2 regions of the Streptomyces mayteni genome follow, and region 2 is predicted to be linked to the other one. Evidence: riboswitches for the same ligand, from Rfam matches in the RefSeq annotation. Region 2 holds a riboswitch; the other holds the start of a gene.
What was found. A riboswitch is a leader RNA that binds a small molecule or an ion and turns the genes downstream of it on or off. The one in region 2 is predicted to bind ZMP and ZTP.
Positions count from the first base shown of each region.

Region 1: another riboswitch for ZMP and ZTP. It lies ahead of ACYVPE_RS25710 (glycine hydroxymethyltransferase); the one in region 2 lies ahead of ACYVPE_RS20245 (bifunctional 5,10-methylenetetrahydrofolate dehydrogenase/5,10-methenyltetrahydrofolate cyclohydrolase).

Region 1 is NZ_BAAGPR010000067.1:8,937-12,325, reverse strand. It holds gene ACYVPE_RS25720 (cytochrome P450) at 1-1,065, shown strand, start outside; gene ACYVPE_RS25715 (dodecin) at 1,139-1,351, opposite strand; ZMP/ZTP riboswitch at 1,480-1,572, shown strand; gene ACYVPE_RS25710 (glycine hydroxymethyltransferase) at 1,598-3,049, shown strand; partial or broken gene ACYVPE_RS25705 (endonuclease V) at 3,046-3,324, shown strand.
Region 2 is NZ_BAAGPR010000045.1:2,142-5,530, reverse strand. It holds gene ACYVPE_RS20260 (helix-turn-helix domain-containing protein) at 1-377, shown strand, start outside; gene ACYVPE_RS20255 (DUF397 domain-containing protein) at 386-601, shown strand; gene ACYVPE_RS20250 (2'-5' RNA ligase family protein) at 607-1,140, shown strand; ZMP/ZTP riboswitch at 1,141-1,225, shown strand; gene ACYVPE_RS20245 (bifunctional 5,10-methylenetetrahydrofolate dehydrogenase/5,10-methenyltetrahydrofolate cyclohydrolase) at 1,248-2,105, shown strand; gene ACYVPE_RS20240 (glycoside hydrolase family 6 protein) at 2,172-3,389, opposite strand, start outside.

The DNA.
Region 1 (3,389 bases), on a different contig from region 2:
GCCGTTCCCATGATGGCCCACCGGCCCAACGCCTTCTTCGCCGACGGTGCCGAGCACCTGCGGCTGCGTCAGGCGATCAGCGACAGCATGGCCAAGGTGGACACGCACCGGCTCAGCCGGCAGGTGGAGCGGATCTCGTCCTACCTGATCGAGCAGTTCAGCACCCGGGGCACGGTCGACCTGGTCGACGAGTACGCCAAGCTGGTGTCGCTCCTGGTCGTCAACGACATCTTCGGCTGCCCGGCCCACCTCGGTGACCGGCTGGCGGAAGGCTGGTCTGCGGTGTGGGCCGGCGAGGACGCCGCGGCCGCGGCCATGCAGACCGCCGAGTGCCTGGCCGAGCTGGTCGCGATCAAGCGGGCCCAGCCCGGCGAGGACGTCACCTCGTGGATGATCCAGCACCCGTCCGCGCTGTCGGACGAGGAGATCGCCAACCAGCTGTTCACGATGACGGCCGCCGGCGCCGACCCCGTCCGCAACCTCATCGGCACCGGACTGATGCTCGTCCTCTCCGACGAGCGGTTCTACGGCGGGCAGTACGGCGGCGCGCTGCTGGTCGAGGACGCGGTGGACGAGGTCCTGTGGAACAACGCGCCGGTCCCCAACTACGGCGTGCACTACCCGACCCGCGACATCGAGTTCTTCGGCATGAAGCTGGCCGCGGGTGATCCCGTCGTGGTGAGCTTCGCGGGCGCGAACACGGACCCCGCGCTCTCGGCCTCCCGGCAGATGCTGAGCAAGCGGGCCCACCTCGCCTGGTCGGCCGGACCGCACGCCTGCCCGGCCAAGGACCCGGCCACCCTCATGGCCGTCGGGGCGATCGAACGGCTGCTCAACCTGCTGCCCGACATCGAGCTCGCGGTGCCCGTCGAGAACCTGGCCTGGCGGCCGAGCCCGTTCCAGCGCGGGCTCGTCGAGCTCCCCGCCAGCTTCACCCCGGTGCGCCTCCAGACCAGGACGCCCGACCCGACCAAGGCCACCGCCCCGGCTCAGCCGGTCCAGGCCACTCCGTCCACCCCCGCCAAGAGCGGCTGGTGGAGCTCCTTCCTGGCCCGCTGGCGCTGACGCGTCACCGAGATTCACCCTGCCGCCCCCGGCCGACGCCCGTCGGCCGGGGGCGGCAGGGTTTCCGCCTGCCCTACGCGTCCTCCAGCCGGAAGCCCACCTTCAGGCCCACCTGGTAGTGGCCGATCACCCCGTCCTCGACATGGCCGCGGATCTGCGTCACCTCGAACCAGTCGAGGTTGCGCAGCGTCTTGGCCGCCCGGGCGATCCCGTTGCGCACCGCCGCGTCCACGCTCTCCGGTGAGGAACCGACGATCTCGGTCACCCGGTAGATGTGCTCGCTCATGCCGGCCTCCATGCCAGGACGAAGAAGAAGACGAAGGGGAAAACGGGGCACCGAACCCCGCCCCACCTCCACCGTGCCCCACCGCGTGGACACCCGCGACACGGCCGCGACCAGCGGTGCTACCCTCACACGCGGGCCGTGACTGGCGCGTCGGGATGGGGGCAACCATCGGGAAGCGGCCCGAGCTGTGCGATGTGGAGCCGTGCGCCTGGGCCATCGCGACTCATGCTGTCAAGGAGGCCCACCATGACCCACGAGCCAGCGGCCGACCCGACCGTCTCCACCGCCTTCCGCAGCGGTCTCGACGTGGTCAGGTCCGTCGAACCGCGGATCGCCGACGCGATCGGCGCCGAGATCGAGGACCAGCGCGCGTCCCTCAAGCTCATCGCCAGCGAGAACTACGCCTCCCCCGCCGTGCTGCTCGCCATGGGGAACTGGATGAGCGACAAGTACGCCGAGGGCACCGTCGGCCGCCGCTTCTACGCCGGCTGCCGCAACGTCGACACCGTGGAGTCCATCGCCGCCGAGCACGCCCGCGAGCTCTTCGGCGCCCGCCACGCCTACGTCCAGCCGCACTCCGGCATCGACGCCAACCTCGTCGCCTTCTGGGCGGTGCTCGCCCAGCGGGTCGAGAGCCCGGCCCTGGAGCGGGCCGGCGCCCGCCAGGTCAACGACCTCAGCGAGGAGGACTGGGCCGCCCTGCGCCGCGACCTCGGCAGCCAGCGGATGCTCGGCATGTCCCTGGACGCCGGCGGCCACCTCACCCACGGCTTCCGCCCGAACATTTCCGGCAAGATGTTCGAGCAGCGCAGCTACGGCACCGACCCCGAGACCGGCCTGGTCGACTACGACGCCGTGCGCGCCGCCGCCCGCGAGTTCCGGCCGCTGATCCTGATCGCCGGCTACTCCGCCTACCCCCGGCTGATCAACTTCCGGATCATGCGCGAGATCGCCGACGAGGTCGGCGCCACGCTGATGGTCGACATGGCCCACTTCGCCGGCCTCGTCGCCGGCAAGGTCCTCACCGGCGACCTCGACCCCGTGCCGCACGCCCAGATCGTCACCACCACCACCCACAAGTCGCTGCGCGGCCCCCGCGGCGGCATGGTGCTCTGCGACGACTCGCTCGCCGACCAGGTCGACCGCGGCTGCCCCATGGTGCTCGGCGGCCCGCTGCCGCACGTGATGGCCGCCAAGGCCGTGGCCCTCGCCGAGGCCAGGCAGCCCGCCTTCCAGGACTACGCCCAGCGCATCGTCGACAACGCCCGCGCCCTCGCCGAGGGCCTGCTGCGCCGCGGCACCCGCCTGGTCACCGGCGGCACCGACAACCACCTCGCGCTGATCGACGTCTCCGGCTACGGCCTCACCGGCCGCCAGGCCGAGGCCGCGCTGCTCGACGCCGGCATCGTCACCAACCGGAACGCGGTGCCCCGCGACCCCAACGGCGCCTGGTACACCTCGGGCATCCGGGTCGGCACCCCGGCGCTGACCACCCGCGGCCTGGACACCGCCGGCATGGACGAGGTCGCCGAGCTGATCGACGTCGTGCTCTCCCGCACCACCCCGGGCACCGCCAAGAACGGCAAGCCGTCCAAGGCCACCTACCGGCTTGAGGAGGGCGTGGCCGACCAGGTCGCCAAGCGCGCCGCCGACCTGCTCGCCAAGCACCCGCTCTACCCCGGGATCGACCTGAGCTGAGCGTGCCCGACATCCCGCTCGTCCACCCGCACGTCACCCCGGCCACCGAGGCCGAGGCCGAGGCCGTCCAGGAACGGTTGCGACCGCACACCCGCCTGGACGACTCGGGCCCCGCACCCGGCGCCCCCGGCACCGTGGTGGTCGGCGTGGACGTCGCCTACGACGACGCGCGCGACACCGTCGCGGCCGCCGCCGTGGCGCTCGACGCGGCCACCCTGGCCGAGGTCGAGCACGCCACGGCGGTGGACCGGGTGGCCTTCCCCTACGTGCCGGGGAGCTGCCGGTTGTGCTGGACGCCATCGGCGTCGCCAAGAACCGTTCCTTAGGACTGGGCGGGAGT
Region 2 (3,389 bases):
GTCAGGTCCGGCTCCGTGCGGTACTGGACGTCACGGCGTTGCACTCCATGGTTGGTTCGGCACGGACGATGGCGGACCAGCTTGACCATCTGCTCGGGCTGAGCCGGCGCCGCAACGTGAACATCCAAGTGCTTCCACTCCGACGCAGCCTCCCTCCGGACCAGTACACGCCGTATTCGATCCTCAGCATGAGAGGCGCACCGCAGGCTGACTATGTCTGGCTCGAGCACCTGTCCGCGAGTACGTTGTTGGAGCAGGAGCATCACGTGCGCCGGTACTCGCGCGCGTGGGACGATCACACCGCTGCGGCAATGTCGCCCGCGGACTCCAGGACGCACATCGAAGCGCTCATGGAGGAATACCACAGGCAGGCATAGGGGCGAGGATGACAGCACAGCGCGAACTGGCCGGCGCGCGGTGGCACGTCAGCAGTTACAGCAACAGCGGCAACAACTGCCTGGAGCATGGCAGGTTGGCCGACGGGACCCAGGCGGTCCGGGATACCAAGGATCGTGACCGGGCAGCCCTGGTCCTCACGCCCGGCGCCTGGCGGGGGTTCGTCGGCGCGGCCCGGGTGGGGTCGTTCGGCCGGGGGGTTTGAGTCGCATGCCGTACCGCGTCGGTGAGACGGCCTTGTTGGTCGTGGTGAAGGAAGCCGAGCCGCTGGTCGGCGAGTGGCGGCGGCGGTTTGACCGTTCGGCTGGGGCCGGGGTTCCGGCGCATGTGACGGTGCTCGTGCCGTTCCTCGGCGTGGATCGGATCGATGCCGGCGTGCTCGGGGAGTTGGAGGCGCTGTTCGGCGCGCACCGGCCGTTCAGCGTCCGGTTCGAGGAGTGCCGGCGATTCCCGGAGATCCTGTACCTCGTGCCGGGGCCCGACCAGCCCTTTCGGGCGCTGACCGAGGCCGTCGTGGCGCGGTGGGCCGAAGTGCCCCCGTATGATGGGCTGTTCGAGGACGTCACCCCGCACCTGACCGTCGCCCAGCGCCAGTCGGGGGTGGTGTTCGACGAGGTGGAGGCCACACTGACCGCGCGACTGCCGTTGATCGCCGACGTCGAGGCCGTGAGCCTGTGGGTGAGCGACGGCGACCGTTGGCACCAGCGGGCCGAGTTCCCGCTGAGCGGACCTCCGCTACAGTGACGAGCGGGCCGTGACTGGCGCTGAGGTGGAGCACCACCGGGGAGCGGCTCCGAGGAGTCGCATGCCGTGCGCCTGGGCGTTGTCGTCGCGATGCTCGGGAGGTCGTCATGCCCCACGTTCATACCGCAGGTCTCATGGACGGGACCGGTTTGGCCAGGCGCGTTCTGGCGGAAACCGCCAACAGGGCCGTGGAGTTCGCCAGGCGTACGGGCGTCGAGCCCTGTCTGGCCACGGTGTTGGTGGGCGATGATCCCGCCTCCGTGACCTATGTCCGGATGAAGCAGGCCAGGTGTGCCAAGGTCGGCATCCGGTCGCGGCACACGCGGCTGCCGGCCACGACCACCACGGCGGAGCTCGTCGAGGCGATCGGCGACCTGTCGCGAGATCCCGAGGTGCACGGCATCCTGCTGCAACATCCCGTCGGTCCTGGCATCGACGAGCGGGCCGCGTTCGAGGCGATCGCGCCCGAGAAGGACGTCGACGGCGTCACGGCGCACTCCTTCGCGGTGATGAGCCTCGGTCTGCCCGGCTTCGTCTCGTGTACCCCGGGCGGCATCATGCGGCTGCTGGACGAGTACGGGGTGGATCTCGCCGGGAAGCGCGCCGTGGTCGTGGGGCGCAGCCCCATTCTGGGACGGCCGGTCGGCATGCTGCTGCTCGCCCGGGATGCCACGGTGACCTACTGTCACTCGCGCACGGAGGACCTTTCCTCGGTGGTCCGGGAGGCCGACGTGCTGGTGGCGGCGGTCGGGCGGGCCAGGTTCATCGGCGGCCAGGACATCAAGCCGGGGGCCGTCGTCGTGGATGCCGGCTACAGCCCGGGGAACGTCGGCGACGTCGACACCGAGGCGGCGATGGGCCGGGCCAGGCTGATCACGCCGGTGCCCGGTGGCGTCGGGCCCATGACGATCGCGGTGCTGCTGGCCCAGACGGTCTCCGCCGCCGCTCGGCAGCACGCGGGGTGAGGGGTGAGGGGCCGGGGCGAGTGCCCCAGCCCCTCTCAGGGGTTGGTCGTCAGCCGTGCCGCCGCATCACAGGGGCGGGTAGGCGTTGGTCATCAACTGCTGGAACTGGGCGGAGAACCAGTGGCCGGAGAGCGGCGCGTTGGGCAGCGCGCCTGACGGGTTGTTGTTGTTGCGGGGGTTGCCCTGGTACGTCGGGTCGCACATCCGGTCGAAGCCCTTGCCCTCGTCGTTCGGGATGGCGGAGCTCGAACCGTCCGACTCGCCCGGCGGCTTGATCCAGACGTAGGCGTCGATCCCGGAGGCCGGAGCCGCCGTGGGTCGGGCGCCGAGACCGGCACCCGACTGGTTGCACCAGTTGCCGGCCTGGATGCGACCGTCGAGCCTGCTGCCCTCGACGAAGGCGTTCACGTCGGTGCGCGGACCGGGCCCGGACGGCCGGTCGGAGCCGCCCCAGCCGTTGCGCGAGGTGTCGATCAGCATGCCGATCCCGGATCGGAACCCGTTGCCGACCAGCTCCTGCCGGAAGCCCTGGGCGAAGGACTGGTTGTCCACGTAGCGGTTCCAGTCCACCCAGTCCGACTGTCGGACCGACGTCCCGTTGACCGAGTCGTTGATCGTGTAGTACGGCTCGGTGGTCGGGCCGTAGTTGGCCGTGTTGACGATGAAGCCGTGCACGTCGTCGACCGTGGCCTGACCGTGGGTGGCGGTCTGGTAGAAGAGGTCGGCCGAGGCGCCGAAGTTGTCGTCCCAGCCGATCCAGCCGTAGTGGCCGGCGTCGATGTAGTTGTAGACGTTCGGGATGTTGCCCAGCTCCGAGAGCGCGTAGGAGACGCCCTCGACGTAGTTGCCGTTGGCCTTCATCGTGTCGCACTGCGGGGTGTAGGTCTCCCGCGGGCTGACGTTGGTGATGAGGTTCGGCAGCGAGTCGATCTCGATCACGGTGACGATCCGCAGGTCGGCGTAGGCCGGGTCGGCGAGGATGTCGGCGATCGGGTCGATGTAGGCGCTCTTGTAGCGGTTGATCTCCGTCGGGCCGAGCTCGCCGTTGGAGGCGAGCGCCGCGCAGTCGCGGCCCGGCAGGTTGTAGATCACGACCTGGAACACGAAGTCGTCGCCGCCGGCCTGGTCGACGGCCTCGTCCAGGTGGTCGCGGAGGCCCATGCCGCCGTTGACGCCGTTGATGGCCGCGATCCGGTCCATCCAGACGCCGGTGGGCTGGTTGGCGATCCGGCTGCCGCCGGGCTCGGCGGCCGCGCGGGCCGACCACTCGGGGTTCACGTACAC